Regions from separate parts of the Evansella sp. AB-rgal1 genome, predicted to be linked through region 1. Evidence: riboswitches for the same ligand, from Rfam matches in the RefSeq annotation. Region 1 holds a riboswitch; each other region holds the start of a gene.

Region 1 (5,404 bases):
AAGTTATCTCGCACTACATCAACCAAGATTTCTTCGGAAACTGCCCCTGTTCCAAACGTATCAATGGAAATAGACACAGGCTGTGCTACACCAATAGCATAAGCTAATTGTACTTCACAACGATCCGCAAGACCAGCGGCCACTATATTTTTCGCAACATATCGTGCTGCATATGCTGCTGAACGGTCTACTTTTGTAGGATCCTTCCCTGAGAAAGCTCCTCCACCATGGCGAGCATATCCACCATAAGTATCAACGATGATTTTTCTTCCTGTTAATCCAGCATCTCCTTGGGGCCCACCAATAACAAAACGCCCAGTAGGATTGATAAAATATTTAGTGTTTTCATCAATTAATTCAGCTGGCACAATTGGTTTGATTACATGCTCTTTTAAATCAGCTACAATTTGATCATTTGTCACTTCTGGATGATGCTGTGTTGAAATAACAATTGTATCAATTCTTTTTGGTTGATTATTTTCATCATATTCAACCGTTACTTGTGTTTTTCCATCAGGTCGTAAATAACCAATCGTTTCTTTTTTCCTCACTTCACTTAAACGACGAGAAAGTTGATGTGATAATGAAATTGGAAGAGGCATTAGCTCCGGTGTTTGGTTATCAGCGTAACCAAACATTAAACCTTGGTCCCCAGCACCAATTGCTTCAATTTCGTTATCACTCATTTGTCCTTCACGAGCTTCCAATGCTCTATCAACACCTTGAGCAATATCAGGTGATTGCTCATCAATCGATGTTAATACAGCACAAGTTTCATAGTCGAAACCATATTTTGCTCTTGTGTAACCAATTCCTTTTATTGTTTCACGAACAATCTTTGGAATATCTACATATGTGCTTGTACTTATTTCACCCGCGACTAAAACAAGGCCTGTATTTACAGATGTCTCACAAGCTACACGAGCGTTCGGATCTTTGGTTAATATTTCATCTAAAATGGCATCAGAAATTTGATCACAAATTTTATCTGGATGCCCTTCTGTTACTGACTCAGAAGTAAATAAACGACGTTTTTCTGCCACAGTACGTACCTCCTTATTTCTTTTCCCATTTAGGATATGTTTATTGAAGCGACGGTACTCGTTTCCCAGCAGAATGGTACTAATCGATAATCAGACTTCACCAATTTTTATTATAAAAACAAGCAATAAAAAAGCCTTTTCCAAGTGAGGAAAAGGTAATCCCATTCGCCTTTCTCCTCTTATCGCTCAAGACATATTTGTATATATGTCTTGCAGGTTAGCACCGTTCACCTTTTTTTCGTAGGTGATGGTTGCTGGGCTTCTTCGGGCCTGTCCCTCCGCCATCTCGGAATAAGAGTATCCATCCATTCGCAAAAAGAATAACTGATTTCCTATGAACTGTCAACCAATATTATCCTATATGGCTCGGCAAGCAATCTTCTCATACATATATTTCAAATGTATTTTCTATTAAATGATTACGAAATTTTCCCTTCATACTTATCTTTAGTTTGTAATTAGATGGATAATTCATTCAGGTAAAATTATACAAAGAAAAAACGAAAAAAACTATGATAAAACAGTTACAAACCTCCAACAATTAGTATATACTAATTTTATATTAACGTTATACTAATTAAAGTTTAATATCTTATATAAGATATTCAGTGTAACTAGAAGGGGTGAAAAAATGAGTACAGTACAATTTGAACTGGAATTAGAACGCTTATTGCAAAGAAGTGATAAAGTTTTCTATGATTTGCCTGTTGCTCAATTAGTTGAAAGGGCACTAGTAAGAAAGGAAGGGATTCTAACTTCTAGTGGAGCATTTCAAGCTACAACCGGACAATATACTGGTCGTTCACCAAAAGACAAATTTATCGTCCATGAACGTTCCATACAAAAAAATATTGAATGGGGAAAAGTAAACCAACCAATATCCTCTGCTCATTTTGAGCGTCTATATTCTAAAGTGTTACACTATTTGAGTAAAAAAGGAGAATTATTTGTCCGCCACGGATATGTAGGTGCAGATAAAAAAAACAATGTTTCCCTTAGAATTATCAATGAACTAGCATGGCATAATTTATTTGCTAGACAATTATTCATCAGACCTTCCGAAGAGGAATTATCAACGTTTCTCCCTGAGTTTACTATCATTTCTGCACCTGGTTTTAGTGCAGACCCAGTACATGATGGAACAAATTCTGAAGCTTTTGTTATTATTTCTTTTGAAAAGAAAACAGTTTTAATTGGTGGAACAGAGTATGCAGGAGAAATGAAGAAATCCATATTCTCTGTTATGAATTATCTATTACCTGATCAAAACGTTCTTCCAATGCATTGTTCAGCCAATGTTGGAGAAGAAGGAGATGTGGCACTATTCTTTGGTTTATCTGGAACTGGTAAAACAACACTTTCTGCCGACCCTTATCGAAATTTAATTGGTGATGATGAACACGGTTGGTCCACAACTGGTGTGTTCAATATCGAGGGTGGTTGTTATGCAAAATGCATCAACTTATCACCAGAAAAGGAACCACAAATCTATAGGGCATTGCGGTTTGGTTCAGTATTGGAAAATGTAGTAGTGGATGAGAAAACAAGGGAAGCAAATTATGGTAACACTTTTTATACAGAAAATACTCGTGCAGCTTATCCCATTGAGTCCATTCCCAATGCTATAAATCCAAGTATTTCTGGTCATCCTAGCACTATTATTTTTCTTACTGCAGATGCATTTGGAGTGCTTCCTCCGATTAGTAAATTAACGAAGGAACAGGCGATGTACCACTTTTTATCGGGATATACAAGTAAGTTAGCTGGAACAGAGCGGGGTGTTACAAAACCAGAAGCTACCTTTTCCACATGTTTTGGTGCACCATTTCTTCCTCTTCCTCCATATCGATATGCGAGTATGTTAGGTCAGAAAATATCAGAGCATAATGTGGATGTTTTTCTTGTTAACACCGGATGGTCTGGTGGCCCTTATGGAGTGGGGAAAAGAATGGATTTAGCCTATACTAGAGCAATGGTTCGAGCTGCTTTACAAGGAGAATTAAATACGGTTGAAACTACAAGGGACCCAGTGTTTGGACTTCATATTCCTGCACATTGTCCTGGTGTTCCTGATGAATTATTACAGCCTATGAAAACATGGAAAAATAAAGAGGATTATAAGGAAAAAGCCCTGCTCCTTGCACAAAAATTTCAAACTAACTTTGAACAATTCTACTCTGTATCTCTTGCTGTGAAAAATTCTGGACCGAATATATAAATAAGAAAAGCGCAATGCGCCCTCTCAGGACCGAAATGCAAATGTTCTGGACAATAAAAAGTGCTTTTTACTTTTTAATCGGCCAGGTTATTTGACACGAGGTCCTGGCGCATGGAGCTAGACACCTTTCTAAGTTCAAAAAAATTTTATAAATTCTTATCCTTTAATAAAATGGTAGGCATCCCCAGTGCCTACCACTTTATCCTTTGCTCCTTTTTTCCACCTTTCTCAGCCAGGCAGTTACCTCCCTTGTAATAGCTAACTGCTCTTTCACTAACAATGTGTGACCTACCCCATCGAATAACCAACTTTCTACATCCTTCTTTTCTTCATTTAATTTATTTTCCAATAAGATGGCATGTTGTAAACCTACACTTTTATCATCTTTTCCGTGAACTATTAAGATAGGACAATTCATACTTTCTGTATACATAATTGGTGATCGTTCTAAGTACGCTTCTATGTTTTTTTCCGGTGATCCACCTGTAACTTTTCTTAACATTTTACGTAAGTCCGGTCGCTCTTCATAAGTGAAAGCTAAATCTGACACTCCCCCCCAGGTTACCATTGACGTTGCTTTTCTCTCCTTACAAACAAACGCTGCCATCATACCTCCTCGAGAAAAACCAACAACATGGATATACTTCGTTACATTTCCCCTGCTGTACAACACATCGTATGCAGCTATGGCATCTACTCGGTCTTCCCCTCCAAAATCCTCCGTACCTTCCCCGCCTAAGTTACCGCGATAAAATGGTGCAAATACAACGAAACCTTCTGAAGCATATTGAGTAATTCGCGATATTCGAACCATCCCAACATGACGGATTCCTCCACGTAAGTATAAAAGCCCAGAATAATTCCCTTTTTTCACAGGTTCCAACAGGTATCCTTTAACTTTTAACTCCCCTGATTTGTATGTAACGATAGAAAGTTTTAAGTCTTCACTAGGGGAAGGGATTACTGTTTCATCAAGTATTAAATCATCCATGAATACGCACCTTTCCGTTTATGACTACATTTAAAATAACATTTTTTCTGTTCTGAATCACATTTTATGATCTTTCTTCATAATTTATCACATCAGCGTATACCTATTCTTTTCAGGAGGGAAACAAAAATGAAATTGGTGAAATACGGGTTATTAATTTTTATTTTATTAACAACTGCGTTTTTAGCTGCGTGTAGTTCAGATAATGATGATTTAACAGAAGTTAGAGTAGGGGAGGTTACTAGATCAATATTTTATGCCCCACAATACGTAGCGTTATCCCAAGGTTTCTTTGAAGATGAAGGTCTTGATGTAGATTTGACGACTACATGGGGTGGAGATACGACAATGACGACACTCCTATCGGATGGAATTGATATTGCTCTTGTTGGGGCAGAAACATCCATTTATGTATATGCTCAAGAGGCAAATGATCCCGCGATTAACTTCGCCCAACTAACACAAACGGATGGAACATTCCTTGTATCACGAGAACCTGTTGAGAACTTTGAGTGGGATGACTTAAAAGGAAGTACATTTCTTGGTCAACGTGCTGGTGGTATGCCGCAAATGGTTGGTGAGTTTGTGTTAAAGCAACATGGAATTGATCCCCATAATGAGCTTGAATTAATTCAAAATATCGACTTTGGGAATATTCCTTCTGCCTTTGCATCAGGTACGGGAGATTACGTTCAGCTATTTGAACCACAAGCAACTCAATTTGAGGAAGATGGAATTGGTTATATCGTAGACTCCTTTGGAACTCAATCAGGTAACATTCCATATACTGTGTATATGGCAAAAGCAAGTTATTTAGATAAAAACTCAGAGACAATTGAAAAATTCACAAGAGCACTATATCGTGCACAACAATGGGTGCAAGAACAACCGGCAGACGTTGTAGCGAAAGCTATTGTGGATTATTTTGAGGATACTTCTTTAGAAACAATTGAGCAAGTTGTAGAACGCTACCGTGATCAAGGATCTTATGCTGAAGCACCATTATTGCAAGAAGAAGCATGGTATTTACTTCAGGAAATCATGGAAGAAGCTGGAGAGTTACCAATGGAAGTTCCATATAGTGATTTGGTTGATACTGATGTTTCAACAAAAATTATGAATGAATAAATAAACTGACTGTTGCCTACTTGC
Region 2 (5,404 bases), on a different contig from region 1:
TCATCGTAGAAGTTTTATTTATGAAGTCACAAAGGATAATATGGAATCTTTTCTAATTGACCCTAATGAATATGGATTAAAGCTATCCAAGGATGAAGAAAAAGAGAACCTTTCTCTTCAGAAACAAGCAAACGTTATTCGCCGTTTATTAGAAGGAGAGGAATCAGACGATTTACAATATCATCGAAATCAACTCTTATTTAATGTAGGTGTCCGATACTTCCTTTTTGGAATTGAAAAATCAATTGATGATGGTATCAAAGTTGCGGATATGCAGTTAAAGCAACAGCGAGGAGCAATCCATCTAGAGAAATGGATAACTTTAAAAAAAGAGAATTGATGGAAAAGTAGCGTCAAGGTTTTATGTTATTGGCAGCAATGATCTAATTATATACATGAATGAATAAATTAGGAGGATGAAAAGTATGAGTGAAGTTTTAAACAGACCAAAAATTGCTAAGAATTTAACAGAATTAATAGGTAGAACACCTCTTTTACGATTAAATGAAATTAGTGACGAGACAGGTGCAGAAGTTCTAGGGAAACTAGAATTCTTTAACCCGCTTGGAAGTGTAAAAGATCGTATTGGTAATGCAATGATTGCGGCAGCAGAAGCAGACGGTTTAATTAAAGAAGGTACACAAATTATAGAACCTACAAGTGGTAACACAGGGATTGCATTAGCATTCGTATGTGCAGCGAAAGGGTACGATTTAACTTTAGTAATGCCTGAAACAATGAGTATTGAGCGACGTAAATTATTAAAAGCACTAGGAGCAAAACTAGTACTAACAGAAGGACCTAAGGGAATGAAAGGTGCCATTGCAAAAGCAACGGAATTAGTGGCTGAGACTCCAAATGCATTTATGCCACAACAATTTGCTAACCCAGCTAATCCTGAAGTACATCGTCAAACTACTGCAGAAGAAATTTGGGCTGACACGGATGGAAATGTTGATTTCTTAATTAGTGGTATCGGAACAGGTGGAACAATTACTGGTGTTACAGAAGTATTAAAAAAACGCAATCCGAACTTTAAAGCAATTGCTGTTGAACCAACGGATTCTCCAGTACTAAGTGGAGGAAATCCTGGACCACACAAAATTCAAGGTATCGGACCTGGTTTTGTTCCAGACATATTAAATACAGAAGTATATGACGAAGTAGTTCAAGTTTCAAATGAGGACTCCTTCAAAGCAGCACGTAAGATTAGTAAATCAGAAGGTGTATTAGTTGGTATATCTTCAGGTGCAGCACTACACGCTGCGAAGCTAATTGCATCTCGTCCTGAAAACAAAGGGAAAACAATCGTTACCATTCTTCCGAGTACTGGGGAAAGATATTTATCAACTCCTTTATTCCAAGAAGAAGAATAAACATAAAATATCAGAATGATCTAAGTTATATAAAAAATACCAAGTTTTTATTGACGTACTGTTGAATAACCACTATAATCATGTTAATTAAATGTATAGGACTCTTATCAAGAGAGGTTGAGGGATCTGGCCCTACGACACCTCGGCAACCATTGGATTTCGATTCAACAGGTGCCAAATCCAGCAGAATCTTTATTCTGAAAGATGAGAGGTCCCGGCAGGTATTTTAAATAGTAACCTATCGACGACCTCTTACTAAGGGGTCGTTTTTTGTATTTTTATACAACACAATCACACTTTTTTTATCGACCAGAAACATTTGCTGGTCGCTCGTGACCAAGGCACTTACGCTTTTCTTAAAACTTCAGAGAAACTTAGGGCATAGGAGGAAGAGAAAATGAATAACGAAAAGAGAACTTATTCGAAAGAAACCCAGCTTGTACAAATTGGAAATAGAAGCGAAACAGCTACAGGTACAGTAAATCCCCCTGTTTATTTTTCAACGGCATATCGTCATGAAGGTATCGGCCAATCTACTGGATATGATTATACACGTACAGGGAATCCGACGAGGCAAATATTAGAACAAGCGATTGCTGATTTAGAAAAGGGTGATCGTGGTTTTGCCTGTAGTTCAGGGATGGCAGCCATACATACCGTGTTTGGTTTATTCAAACAAGATGATGAAATAATCGTTTCACAAGACTTATACGGAGGAACGTATCGATTATTTGAACAAATTTTATGTCATTATGGTATCAAATTTCATTACGCAGACATTCGATCCCCTGAGGAATATGAAAAACTAGTGAATGAAAATACGAAAGCTTTGTTTATTGAAACTCCAACAAATCCACTTATGCAAGAAGCGAATATTGCAGCGTTTAGCAAAATAGCGAAGGAACATAACTTACTTCTGATTGTTGACAATACTTTCTATACACCGCTTATTCAACAGCCAATTGATTTAGGAGCACATATTGTTATTCACAGTGCAACGAAATATTTAGGTGGTCATAACGATGTTCTTGCTGGATTAATTGTTTCCAAAGGAAAACAATTATCAGAGAAACTGGCGATGCTTCATAATGGAATTGGTGCAACGCTAGGTCCATTAGACTCCTGGTTGCTAATCAGAGGGATGAAAACACTATCGCTGCGGATGAAAAAGCACGAAGAAAATGCTGCTCAAATAAAGACATTTCTAGAAAAACACGAAGATGTTTCAGAAGTTTTATATCCTGGAAGAGGTGGGATGATCTCTTTCCGTGTAAACGATGAAAATATAGTAAACTCTTTTTTACAGCAATTGAAACTAGTTACATTTGCTGAAAGTTTAGGAGGAGTAGAAAGCTTCATCACTTATCCTGCTACCCAAACACATGCGGATATCCCTGAAGAAGTTCGTATTGCGAATGGTGTATGTAACAGATTATTGAGATTTTCAGTGGGAATAGAGGAGATTTCAGATATACAAGGAGATCTAGATCAAGCATTCAAAAATGCCTGTAAGGAGGTAGTCATTAATGAGTAACGATACATTTACATTTAGTACGCGATTAATTCATAATGAGAATTCAGTAGATAGAGAGACAGGTGCGGTGAGTGTTCCCATTAATCATACGTCCACTTTCCACCAATTTGATTTCGATTCTTTTGGTAAATATGATTATGCAAGATCTGGGAACCCTACGCGAGATGCATTGGAAGAAACTATTGCTCATTTAGAAGGAGGAGTAAGAGGTTTTGCCTTTGCCTCTGGAATGGCGGCAATTTCTACAGCTTTTTTACTTCTATCAAAAGAAGATCATGTAGTTATTTGTGAGGATGTATATGGAGGAACCTTTCGCCTAGTCACACAAGTGCTACATCGCTTTGGAATTGATCATAGTTTTGTAGATACGACGGACTTACAGAAATTAAAAGAGAGTATTCAGCCAAATACAAAAATGATCTATGTGGAAACACCATCGAACCCACTTCTAAAGGTCACCGATTTAAAAGAGGTATGTAGAATTGCAAAAGAAAATAACTGTCTAACATTTGTAGATAATACATTTTTAACTCCATCGCTACAAAGACCGTTAGAACTAGGTGCTGATATTGTTCTCCATAGTGCAACGAAGTTTTTATCAGGACATAGTGATGTTGTTGCCGGATTAGCAGTAGTCAAAGATAAAGAGCTCGGAGAAAAACTCTATTTTCTACAAAATACATTTGGATCTGTTCTAGGAGTTCAGGATTGTTGGCTAGTGATGAGAGGGCTAAAAACCTTAGATGTTCGACTCAAGCAATCACAAGCATCCGCACAACGTATTTCTGAATATTTAACAACGATTCATGAAGTGAAGCATGTGTACTATCCAGGTCTTTCTGATCATGAGGGAGCCAGCATTCATGAACAACAATCGGAAGGACCAGGTGCGGTATTGTCCTTTCGTTTAGAAGATGCTGATACAGTGAAACAGTTTGTAAGCAATTTACAAATCCCTGTTTTTGCTGTAAGTTTAGGGGCAGTGGAATCAATTCTCTCTTATCCTGCAAAAATGTCTCATGCAGCAATGCCGCAAGAGGAACGGGAAGCAAGAGGAATACATGATGGATTACTTAGACTATCAGTAGGTCTTGAAAATGTAGACGACTTAATAAAAGACTTTGAGACTGCGTTCGAAGCAATTCGAAAAAACAAAGTGGAAATAAATTAGAGTAGAGGAGCCAACCACAATGAGTTTTTTAACAGAACTAGACAACAAAATAATCATCGCAGATGGCGCTATGGGAACACTACTCTATTCATATGGAATTGGAAATTGTCTTGAAGAACTGAATCTTTCCCATCCGGATCAGATAAGAAGTATTCATCGGGCTTATTTAGATGCAGGCTCTCAGATTATTCAAACGAACACGTATGGTGCTAATTATGAAAAGTTAGCTCGCTATGGATTGGAAGATCAAGTAAAAGCAATTAATAAAGAAGCAGTTCGAATTGCTAAGTTAGCTGTGGAAGATTATAAAACCGCACAAGTGGAAAAAAAGGAACCTTTTGAAAACAAATATATAGTAGGAACAATTGGTGGTATAAGAACAATACCAGGGAAAAACATAACCACAGATGAGATAAAAGAGAACTTTAGAGAGCAACTTATCTGCTTGCTGGAGGAAAAAGTAGATGGATTTCTTTTAGAAACGTATCATGATTTAGAAGAATTACTTACAGTAGTGGAATTAGCAAGGACTGAAACAGATTTACCAATTATTGCACAGTTATCTTTATCTGATGTTGGTATGGTGCAAGGGGGCATCTCAATCCAAGAAGCACTGTTAAAAGTAGAGGATGCTGGTGCAGATGTAATTGGGCTTAATTGCCGAATGGGGCCACATCATATGATCCGCTCCTTAGAAAAAGTAGCAATTCCTTCCCGAGCATATTTATCAGCATATCCCAATGCGAGTCTTCCTAGCTACAATGATGGAAAATATCACTATTCCTCTAATTCCGATTATTTCGAAGAATCAGCCCTGCTACTTAGAAAGGAAGGGGTTCGATTAATTGGAGGATGTTGTGGAACAACACCTGACCATATAAAAGCGATAGCAAGAGCAGTAAAGACAAAACAACCTATTTTTACAAAAGAAATGGAAAAGAAAGCTCCATTAAATAAAATCCAGGTAGAGAAACCTTTTTTTCGAAAACAAAGTGATATTCCATTACATGAAAAGGCAAAGACTACAAGCTCTGTTATTGTGGAGTTAGATCCACCGAAGGATTTAGTGAAGCATAAATTTATCGAAGGGGCAAGAGCGCTAAAGGATGCGGGGGTGGATGCGATTACGTTAGCGGATAACTCACTTGCTAGCCCTAGAATTTGTAATACGAGTATGGCGATGATTTTGAAAGAAAAAATCGGAGTAACTCCATTAGTTCATCTTACTTGCCGTGATCGAAACTTAATTGGTTTACAATCTCATTTAATGGGCTTGTCCACACTTGGGTTAGATAATGTATTAGCAATCACAGGTGACCCTGC
Region 3 (5,404 bases), on a different contig from region 1:
ACAATTACGTTCCGATTTAGAAAAAGCATTTTCTTTAATTCCTGGTAAGCACCGTGTGAACTTACATGCTATCTATGCAGAAACAGATGGTGTTGCTGTTGAGCGTGATGAACTTGAGCCAAAACATTTTGAGAAATGGGTAAACTGGGCTAAAGAACATGGACTAGGCTTAGATTTCAATCCAACTTTGTTTTCACACGAAAAAGCAGCAGATGGTCTTACACTATCTCATCCAGATGAAGAAATTCGTAATTTCTGGATTGAGCATTGTAAAGTAAGTCGTAAAATTGGTGAATATTTTGGAAAAGAACTTGGTACGCCAAGTTTAACTAACGTTTGGATTCCAGATGGTTATAAAGATATCCCTAGTGATCGTTTCACTCCAAGACAACGTTTAAAAGATTCTTTAGATAAGATTTTCACTGAAGAAATTGATGAGAAGTACAATTTAGATGCGGTAGAAAGTAAAGTATTTGGAATTGGTTCTGAGTCTTATGTTGTAGGCTCTCATGAGTTTTACCTTGGGTATGCGCTGAAAAACGATAAAATTTGTTTGTTAGATACAGGACATTACCACCCAACAGAAACAGTATCGAATAAAATTTCTTCTATGCTTTTATATAGCGATAAGCTAGCATTACATGTATCAAGACCTGTACGTTGGGATAGTGATCATGTTGTTATTTTAGATGATGAATTACGTGAAATTGCTTTAGAAATTGTTCGTAATGATGCGTTAGATAAAGTAATTATTGGTCTTGATTTCTTCGATGCGAGCATTAATCGTGTGGCTGCTTGGACAATTGGTACGAGAAATATGATTAAAGCATTACTTTATGCAATGCTTACTCCAAACGAGCATTTAAAACAACTTCAAGAAGAAGAGAACTTCACAGAAAGATTAGCATTATTTGAAGAGTTCAAAACATATCCATTCGGAGCTATTTGGGATTACTATTGCGAAAAAATGGGTGTTCCTGTAAAAGAATCTTGGTTAGAAGAAGTGAAAAAGTATGAGCAAGAAGTATTGCTAAAAAGATAATATGTAATTTCCAGAACACTCTTCCTTTTGTTAGGGAGGGTGTTCTTTTTTCCTCATAAAAAATTTTAGGGAAGCCGAAAGCAAAAGACTTTTCTCATGCGAAGGAAAATTTATGTAGTTATATATAAACAGACAAAACAAACATAAACGGACATAAACTATCGTAAACGCTTACAAAAAACCTTTAAATATGACGGAAATATGTCAAAACAAAAATAAACAAAAATAATAAGTTGGATTTATGTTGACTATTGCTTGGCGTAGCTATAAAATAAAGTTATAAAATGTGAAGTGTTGAACAATCTTTGGACCTGTATTTAAAATCACACATTAGAAATAAGGGAGAGATGAAACGTGATTAATGATAAAAGACTACAACAAACGTTACAAGAGATTATGGATGAGAAAGTAATTCAAGCTCCGTTTGTTCAAGAAATGATGGATGCTACTTATAACATGTGGAGAATGGGTTGGGATGAGCGGAATGGTGGAAATATTAGTTACCTATTAACAGAAGAGGAAGTATCATCTTACTTAGATATTACTCGCGTATTACGTAACTTGCCTTTAAATTTCCCGGTTCCAGAGCTTTCAAATAAGTACTTTATCGTGACTGGATCAGGAAAATACTTTAAAAATGTAAAAGGGAATCCTGAAGACTGCTTAGGAATTCTTCGTGTTAGTGAATTGGGAGACAGTATAGATATCCTTTGGGGTTTAAAAAATGGCGGTAACCCTACAAGCGAGCTTCCGTCTCACTTTATGAGTCATATTGCTAGATTAAAAGTAGATAAAAATCACCGTGTCATTATGCACAACCACGCTACGAATGTTCTTGCTATGACATTCACTCATGAGCTTGAAGAAAAAAGCTTTACAAAGACATTATGGCAAATGTGTACGGAATGTGTTGTTGTTTTTCCAGATGGAGTGGCGTTATTACCATGGATGGTTCCTGGAACGGACTTGATTGGGGAGAAAACAGCGGAGAAAATGATTGATTATCGTGTAGTTATCTGGCCACAGCACGGTATATTTGGAGCTGGAACTACGATGGATGAAACTTTCGGATTAATTGAAACGGTAGAGAAAGCAGCACAAATTTATACAATCATTCATTCTCATCAAGGTGGAGTAAAACAGGTGATTACGGATAAAGATTTAATAGCTTTAGCTTCCGCTTTTGGAGTAACACCTAGAGAAGGTATTTTACAAGGGTAAATAATAATATAAAAAACAAAGCTACCTATTCTAAAATAGGTAGCTTTGTTTCATTAAAAGGAGGAGATAGTTCTCTTATCTCGTGAGCTTTATGATAAGGAGGGGAGTGAAGATTTGTGTTGATTGATTATGACGAGGGAATGTTGTTCGAAAAAAAAGAATATTTAGTAAAAATTTCATTGACGTAAAAACCGATAGGAATTATAATGAATGAAATTGAATGTTCAAGAAATGAAATTATACTAAACAGTAATTTAAAAAAAATTATAAAAAAAGAACAAAACAGTAAAATTTACATATAGTAACTCTTATCCAGAGAAGAGGAGGGGGTTTACCCCAATGATGCATCATCAAGCATTGATTCTTTTAAATACCTGTTACATCCAGCAGAGTTTGAAGTAACTGATAGATAAGGGGTTTGACATCCGTCTTAAACAACTTGTCAACTTCCTGTATGGAAGGACAATTTTTATTATCTTAATTCCGAGTATTTTGATAAGAATTACAAGAATAGTAGACTTACATAGTTTTAACCAACAAAGAAGGTGGGTGTATCAACGTGTTAATTTACTTAGCAATCGCAATCGCTTTATTTTTCGCAATGAACATCGGAGCAAGTGGTGCGGCAGCAACTATGGGGCCAGTATACGGAAGTGGAGCAATTAAGAATAAAAAACTAGCATTAAGTTTAGTAGGTTTAGGAGCATTTTTAGGTGCTGTCATTGGAAGTGGTGAGGTTGTTAAGACTATTGGGGGAGGAATTATTCCTACCAGCATTTTAACAGTTGAGATAGTACTTGTAATCTTAATAGGCGCTACACTTACTTTGTTTATAGCAAATGTTATTGGAATACCTCTTTCTACTAGTGAAGTAACCATCGGTTCGATTGTAGGAGTGGGAATTGCCTTTCAAGCGCTTTATGTCAATAACGTTATATATATCATATCGTTTTGGCTCATCATCCCATTCGCAGCATTTCTTATAGCATTTGTTGCAGGAAAAGTAATAATCATTATGGAAAAACGATGGCCCCAACTGAAAGGGGAAGGGAAATGGAGAAAATGGCTTGTATTCCTGTTAATCCTAACTGGGTTTCTAGAGGCATTTTCAGCTGGTATGAATAATGTGGCAAACGCAATCGGTCCTCTTATTGGTGCTGGCATTATGCATGAAACTCGAGGTATTTACCTAGGTGCAATTTTTCTTGCAATAGGAGCTATCCTACTTGGAGGAAGAGTTCTTGAGACAAATGGGAAGAAAATTACATCACTTTCCATGCTTCAAGGTACAGCAGTGTCAGGAACAGGAGCATCATTAGTGATTGCAGCTTCCATATTTGGAATACCGGTGCCGTTAACCCAAGCAACAACGTCAGCCATTGTAGGTGTTGGTACAGCTGAAAATGGATTTCAGTTATGGCAAAAAACAGTGATTAAGAAAATTATTAAGGTGTGGATCGTCTCGCCAGTGATGTCATTGGTAGTTTCCTATAGTTTAATTCATCTGGTTTTACATCCAAACCCATACATTATTGTGATTGTTATCAGCATTTTTGTTACTACGTTTGGATCCATTAGCCTTTATCAATCAATTAAAGAGGAAAGACGATCTGTACATGATCAAGGAGGGGGAATTTAAGTCATGGGAATTGAGACACAACAATTATCCTATGAAACAACGAAAGACTTTGTCTATAGCCAAACCAATGATTTATTGGCGAAAAAGGATTCCATAGGAGTGTTGAAATGGGCATACGCAACGTTTAAGGATGACTTAACCTATGCATGTAGCTTCGGAGCAGAAGCAATTGTTCTACTAGATTTAATTAGCAAAGTAAAGCCGAATGCGAGGGTTGTATTTCTTGATACCCATTTACATTTTCAAGAGACCTATGAGCTAATTGGAAAAATAAAGAATAAATACCCTAAGTTAATTATTGAGTATGCCCAGACAGAGGTCACATTAGAACAACAGGCAGAGCAATATGGAAAAAAACTGTGGGAAGTAGATCCAGATCTTTGCTGCAAGATACGAAAGAACATTCCGTTAGAAAAAGCACTTCATGGAAGTAAGGCGTGGTTAACAGGTCTTAGGAGAGAACAGTCACCAACGAGAGCTAATACGCAATTTGTTAACAAAGATAATAAATTTCAATCCATTAAAATCTGTCCTCTTATTCATTGGACGTGGGATGAAGTTTGGCAATATATTAAGCTTTTTGAACTTCCTTATAATGAGCTTCACGATCAAGGTTACCCAAGTATCGGCTGTAGTAAATGTACGTTTCCTGTAAAAGAAGGAGAAGATTTGCGTGCAGGACGTTGGGCTGGTAAGGAAAAAACAGAATGTGGATTACACAAATAATAGAGAGGAAGTGCGATAATGACACTTAGTACACCACATGGAGGTATATTAGTAAATCGGTTTCATGAAGATGTTGATGTGAGAGAAATTGAACATACAGTAGAGCTAGATAAAATGGCGTTGTCTGATTTAGAGTTACTTGCAAATGGAGCATATAGTCCGCTAACTGGATTTATGGGGAAGCAAGATTACGAGAGTGTAGTTACAAACATGAGATTAGCTGATGGAAATGTGTGGAGTATCCCTATTACACTACCAGTTTCTCCAATCGTTTCCTCTACGCTAATAATCGGAGAAAAAGTGAAATTAACGTATGATGATGTGGTTTATGGTGTATTGGAATTACAAGAAATTTTTGAACCGAATAAAGATGTAGAAGCAGCAAAGGTTTATCAAACAACGGATGTAGCTCATCCAGGTGTAAAGAAATTATATGAAAGAGGTTCCGTGTATTTAGCAGGACCAATTACATTAATAAAGGTTCCACAAAAAAGTCAATTTGAATCCTTTTACTTAACACCAAATCAAACAAGAAGAGAGTTTGAAGCTCGTGGATGGAAAACAGTAGTAGGATTTCAAACGAGAAATCCTGTTCATCGTGCTCATGAATATATTCAAAAATCAGCACTTGAAATCGTAGACGGATTATTCTTAAATCCGTTAGTTGGTGAGACAAAATCAGATGACATTCCTGCAGATGTGCGAATGGAGAGCTATCAAGTATTATTGAAAAACTATTATCCAGAGGACCGAGTTTTCCTGGCAGTGTTTCCAGC
Region 4 (5,404 bases), on a different contig from region 1:
ACGGCAGCTTCATATAACAATTGACAATCATTCTCTTTTGCAAGTTTATGAAGCTCTTCCCCGTGCTTGGCGATTAGTTCTTTATTAGCAGAGATTACCGAGATACTTTTCTCCAATAGTTTAGTTACATACGGATAAGCAGTACTTGCGTCAGGTGTAGCCTCTACTACTACATCAAGATTTGATTCATCTAATATATCTGAAAAAGAATGAGTAATTTTTGTAATACTCGATACGTTACGCATTCTAAGTTGATCTTTTACAAGAACAAAGGGGATTGTTATTGGTCGCCCTAATATTGCTGCTATTTTTTCTGATTTCTTCAATAGTGTTTGATACACTCCTTCTCCCACTGTTCCAAAACCAATGATTGCTAATTTATATACTGGATGACTCATTGAATCAAACCCCTTTTCTTGTTATGACTTACAAGCTGTTTTTAAGTACCAAACATGCACTTATTTTGCTAATGCCTTCCCTGTTGCCTTTTCTAACGCTTGATCTAAATCTTTTAATAAATCGTCTACATTTTCAATTCCAACAGATAAACGGACCATATCTTCTGTTACCCCTGTTGCTACTAACTCTTCCCCTGACAATTGTTGATGTGTTGTTGTTGCAGGGTGAATAATTAAACTTTTTGCATCTCCCACATTTGCAAGATGCGACCATAAGGCAACATTATCGATGAGCTTGCGACCTGCATCTTTTCCACCTTTAATTCCGAAAATAACGATAGAACCGTATCCACCTTTTAATAACTGAGAAGCATGTTTATGGGAAGGGTGAGATTCTAAACCTGGATAAGAAACCCAAGCAACGGCAGGGTGTTCTTCTAATTTTTTCGCAAGAGCAAGTGCATTATCGTTGTGTCTCTGCACACGTAAATGAAGTGTTTCTAAGCCTTGGAGTAATTGGAACGCGTTATAAGGACTTAGACAAGCTCCGAAATCACGTAACAATTGAACTCGGAACTTGATTGCAAACGCTGCTTCTCCAACATCTTTTGCATATGTTATTCCGTTGTAGCTTCTGTCTGGTTCTGTAAAACTAGGGTATTTCTCAGAGTTCCAATCAAACTTCCCTCCATCTACCACAACTCCTCCGATAGAAGTTCCATGGCCACCAATCCACTTTGTCGCAGAGTGAATAACAATATCCGCGCCATGTGCAATTGGTTTTACCGTATAGGGAGTTCCAAACGTATTATCGATAATAAGTGGAAGACCAGCATCATGCGCAACATTTGCTACTCCAGCAATATCTAGAACTTGTAGGCTTGGATTTCCAATTGTTTCTGCAAAAATTGCTTTTGTATTCTCATTTATTGCTTCTTTGAAGTTTTCCGGATTACTCGCGTCTACAAAATGAACAGTAATTCCATATCTAGGTAATGTTGTGGAGAAAAGATTATATGTACCACCATATAGGTTTGTTGCGGCAACAATTTCATCTCCAGCACCAGCAATATTTAAAATAGATAGAGCAATGGCAGACATACCTGACGAAGTAGCAACTGCGGCAACCCCTTCTTCAAGTAATGCGATTCTTTTTTCAAAAACATCTACAGTTGGATTCATGATTCGACTGTAAATATTCCCTTGCTCTTTAAGACCAAACAGATTCTCAGCATGTTCTGTGTCGCGGAAAACATAAGAAGTTGTCTGATAAATGGGAACTGCTCTCGAACCCGTTGTTGGGTCTGGCTCCTGACCTCCGTGTAATAATTGTGTTTCCACACTATAACCTTCAAAATTTTGTTCTTTACTCATCATTCATTCCTCCATTTATATTTTTTTGATTTCTCCATTTCCTAAAAACATTCTTTATGTAAGAAGATCTTGTCTATAAGTGCTTAATGACAAACATCTTTATTTAGTTACTTTAGCCCCATTTACGAAAAAAACCTTTCTCTTTATAAGAGAAAGGGTAGATGCTTATATCCTTTCTCTCATCTTTCAAAACCAACTAGTTTTGTAGGAATTAGCACCTTCTGAAGCTTTAATAACCTTCAGTGGTTGCTGGGTTTCATCGGGCCTGTCCCTCCACCTCTCTTGATAAGAGTAAAATCTTCTATGTAATTTTTAATTTGTTATATAATTTACCAATTATTTCGAATACTACCACTTTTGAAAATGATCGTCAATAGTTTTACATGAAAATTCCCGAATTTTAAAATAGGCTCTGTTAAACGTTGATGTTGGTTGAAGTGCCATGTATTAGATTTATTTCTATACAAACGTCTTTTTTCACTCATCCTCTTCTAAAATAACTGCGAACGTCTTATATTAAAGACTATGTAGGTTTTCAACAAGTCTCTGACCTTCAGGAAAATCAACATTGTACATAGCAACACTTTCTTTAACATAACCAATGTAATAAAGAATTTTATAACTTACTACAAATGCGCTCATATCAAGCATTATAGCTTCAAAGAAGATAGTGGGAAAATATTGCCATGCTTCGTTTTGCATATGATTTCTCTCTGCAACCATACTAGTAGTAACCTAAAACAAAGCGAGGTGATACAGATGGCACAAAACAACAATAGCAATCAACTTCTAGTACCAGGAGTACAACAAGCATTGGATCAAATGAAGTATGAGATTGCCCAAGAATTTGGTGTAAATCTTGGTGCCGATGCGACTTCTCGCGCTAATGGTTCTGTAGGTGGGGAGATCACAAAGCGTCTTGTACAACAAGCTGAACAACAATTTTAATTAGAAAACATCATATTTGGATAAGCGCGTAGATTTTATTCTACGCGCTTTTTTTTGGTGAAGATAAGCCAAAATGCATACTTTGCGTAACAGGTTAACTCTCCACTGAAGGTAACCGCTATTTTCCACCTTTTATTTAGAGTTTCATTCGTATATAATTTGTTTATCATCAAATAGAAGGGTCGGAGAATACGTGTTAAGGAAAACCATAGTAACTCTTATACTTATTGTACTAACAAGCTTTTCCATCACTATTCCGTCCACTTATGCTGCATCTGATAAATACATAACTAAGATCGCAATAGATCATGAAACAATGGAGATAGCTAAGACACTAACGGATCTCGATGAAATAAAAAAGATCTATATCAACTACCCCATTTTGTTTACAGAAGCAGAAGAAAACATTAATGCTATATTATTCATTTATACTGATTACATTGCTAAACAAAAGTTAAAGTATATAGTCTTCTCCATCTATAACAAAGTTGATTTAGTACTCTCATCCTCCCAAATACTTCAATAACAAATTACTAGGAGGATAAAAAATGAAAGTAAATAAGAATGACGATCTATTTGTTAAAGAAGCACTTCGTGGACTTACTTTTGGTCTACTGATGATGGTGATAGTGTTTTTTATAATACACTTCGGCTTAGGAATTAAAGCATTTGAATAAGAAACAGCCCAAAGGTAGTTCACCTTTGGGCTGTTTCTTTTTTCACACAAATTTATTGTCTTTTATTCAACTGCTGTTCGGCCATTTTTACCATTTCACGAACCATGTTTCCACCAATACTTCCGCCTATTTTCCCTGCATCTTTTGCCCTTATTTCTCCATTATAACCCTTTTTTAGAGGTATTCCCTGTTCCTTTGCTACCTCATACTTTGCATTTTCTGGACTCATAGAGTTGGTCACTTGTGCTTTAAGACGATCTAGCCCTTCACGAGCTTCAGGAATCAATATTTTATTTCTTCTTGCCATGATACCCCCTCCAAATTTCCGTTATTCATCAAAACCTTTTCTTTTAATCTTTTCTCCTGCATCACTTTTCAACTCTCCATTTTTGTCTACTTGATCGATGGAGCCATCGATTGTTCCTTCCATATATGCGTCAGAAACTTGTTCGTGGGTAATTGCTAATCCTTTTTCTGTCTCATCATTACTTTGGTAATTCGCGGGTTCATAAGATTTTTCAGCAATTTTTTCTGATTTCTTATCTGTTTTCTTGTTCATACAATCGCCTCCTATCAGTTCTTATGATTCGCTAAAAGAACAAATTTATGATATAAAAGAGAATATCTTTTTAAAAACCACAAAATGATTCAGATCTCTTCAAACTCCCCTTATTTTTAAGAAATTTATTAAAAATTATCTTCTTTATTAAAATTCCGTTAAAACAATCTCTAATTTATTGTAAAATATGAATCTTTTATTGCGTAATTCAGTACATTTGCTTTAAAATGATACAATGATATTTCCATTTTAATGGATAAGTCATAGGAAGAGAGGTTACTCTTGTGAAAACTTTCATCAAGACCCATTCATTCATGGTATTCTGCTTTGTATTACTTTGGTTTAAAACATTTATCGTATCTACTCTAACTTTTGATATAAATATAAATCAATTCATAGAAGCAATTATCTTTGCAATAAATCCTTTGTTGTTTCTGTTCATTATTTTCAGTATAGGTCTCTTTTTTAATAAAAAATTTCAGTGGAAGTATTTTATGTTTGTTACCCTCACATTATCCATTGTCTTATATTCCAATGTTGTTTACTTTAGAGAATTTAGTGATATTATCACATTACCCATGCTGTTAATGAGCTCCAATATGGGGGATTTAACCACTAGCATTTTCGCATTGATTCAATGGTATGACATTTTTTACTTTATCGATATATTTGTACTCCTATACTTTATTTGGAAAAAACCATTCCCACTGTCCGTATCGAAAATTTCTTTCCAAAAGTCAAAAGCAATTGCTACATTAGTGGTAATTATCGCTACAATAGGTATTTATCAATTCACTTCAGTAGATAAAGCGCATGCTTTTAACCGAAATCAACTTATTCAAACAATGGGTTTATACAATTTTTATGTGTATGACGCATTCGTTCATACACAAACAAGTACGCAAAATGTTTTTTCAGAAAAAGATGATTGGACATCTATTACAGATTATCTTGAGTCCACAGAAATTCCTTCTAGCTTAGAAATGTATGGAGTAGCGAAGGATATGAACGTTATTGTGGTCTCCGTTGAATCCCTTGAGAGCTTTGTTATTGAGGAAACACTTCATGGGGAAGAGATTACACCATTTTTAAACGAGCTAATCGAAGAAAGCTATTACTTCGATAACTTTTATTATCAAACAGGGCAGGGGAAAACTTCTGATGCAGAGTTTTTGGTTAATAATTCTTTGTACCCATTAGGTAGAGGTGCTGTTTTCCTAACTCATGATGATAATGAATATCGTGCATTACCAGAGACTTTATCTAGTCGTGGATATAGCACATCTGTTTTTCACGCCAATGACATTACCTTCTATAATCGAAACGTCATGTATCCGAATATAGGTTATGAAGATATTTATTCATTTAGCGATTATAAAATTTCCATGAGTAACTCAGTAGGATGGGGCATGAAAGATATCGACTTTGTTGAACAATCCATGGATTTC

The links. A riboswitch is a leader RNA that binds a small molecule or an ion and turns the genes downstream of it on or off. The one in region 1 is predicted to bind S-adenosylmethionine.
Region 2: it holds a riboswitch for S-adenosylmethionine, as region 1 does, so the genes downstream of both, ACERII_RS11460 (methionine biosynthesis PLP-dependent protein) here and metK (methionine adenosyltransferase) in region 1, are expected to answer to the same signal.
Region 3: it holds a riboswitch for S-adenosylmethionine, as region 1 does, so the genes downstream of both, ACERII_RS11430 (sulfate permease) here and metK (methionine adenosyltransferase) in region 1, are expected to answer to the same signal.
Region 4: it holds a riboswitch for S-adenosylmethionine, as region 1 does, so the genes downstream of both, ACERII_RS21185 (O-acetylhomoserine aminocarboxypropyltransferase/cysteine synthase family protein) here and metK (methionine adenosyltransferase) in region 1, are expected to answer to the same signal.

What each region holds. Positions count from the first base shown of each region.
Region 1 covers NZ_JBGUAU010000021.1:74,837-80,240, forward strand. Annotated here, with positions in the region: gene metK (methionine adenosyltransferase) at 1-1,043, opposite strand, end outside; SAM riboswitch class I at 1,220-1,341, opposite strand; gene pckA (phosphoenolpyruvate carboxykinase (ATP)) at 1,675-3,261, shown strand; gene ACERII_RS17490 (alpha/beta hydrolase family protein) at 3,461-4,252, opposite strand; gene ACERII_RS17495 (ABC transporter substrate-binding protein) at 4,382-5,380, shown strand.
Region 2 covers NZ_JBGUAU010000011.1:170,076-175,479, forward strand. Annotated here, with positions in the region: gene ACERII_RS11450 (anthranilate phosphoribosyltransferase) at 1-340, shown strand, start outside; gene cysK (cysteine synthase A) at 426-1,376, shown strand; SAM riboswitch class I at 1,478-1,587, shown strand; gene ACERII_RS11460 (methionine biosynthesis PLP-dependent protein) at 1,774-2,910, shown strand; gene metC (cystathionine beta-lyase) at 2,903-4,081, shown strand; gene ACERII_RS11470 (bifunctional homocysteine S-methyltransferase/methylenetetrahydrofolate reductase) at 4,101-5,404, shown strand, end outside.
Region 3 covers NZ_JBGUAU010000011.1:162,792-168,195, forward strand. Annotated here, with positions in the region: gene rhaA (L-rhamnose isomerase) at 1-1,042, shown strand, start outside; gene rhaD (rhamnulose-1-phosphate aldolase) at 1,439-2,263, shown strand; SAM riboswitch class I at 2,569-2,679, shown strand; gene ACERII_RS11430 (sulfate permease) at 2,823-3,902, shown strand; gene ACERII_RS11435 (phosphoadenylyl-sulfate reductase) at 3,906-4,628, shown strand; gene sat (sulfate adenylyltransferase) at 4,647-5,404, shown strand, end outside.
Region 4 covers NZ_JBGUAU010000032.1:1,456-6,859, reverse strand. Annotated here, with positions in the region: gene ACERII_RS21190 (homoserine dehydrogenase) at 1-398, opposite strand, end outside; gene ACERII_RS21185 (O-acetylhomoserine aminocarboxypropyltransferase/cysteine synthase family protein) at 459-1,772, opposite strand; SAM riboswitch class I at 1,949-2,064, opposite strand; gene ACERII_RS21180 (hypothetical protein) at 2,289-2,474, opposite strand; gene ACERII_RS21175 (alpha/beta-type small acid-soluble spore protein) at 2,532-2,720, shown strand; gene ACERII_RS21170 (hypothetical protein) at 2,914-3,246, shown strand; gene ACERII_RS21165 (hypothetical protein) at 3,269-3,397, shown strand; gene ACERII_RS21160 (alpha/beta-type small acid-soluble spore protein) at 3,450-3,704, opposite strand; gene ACERII_RS21155 (YozQ family protein) at 3,726-3,956, opposite strand; gene ACERII_RS21150 (LTA synthase family protein) at 4,241-5,404, shown strand, end outside.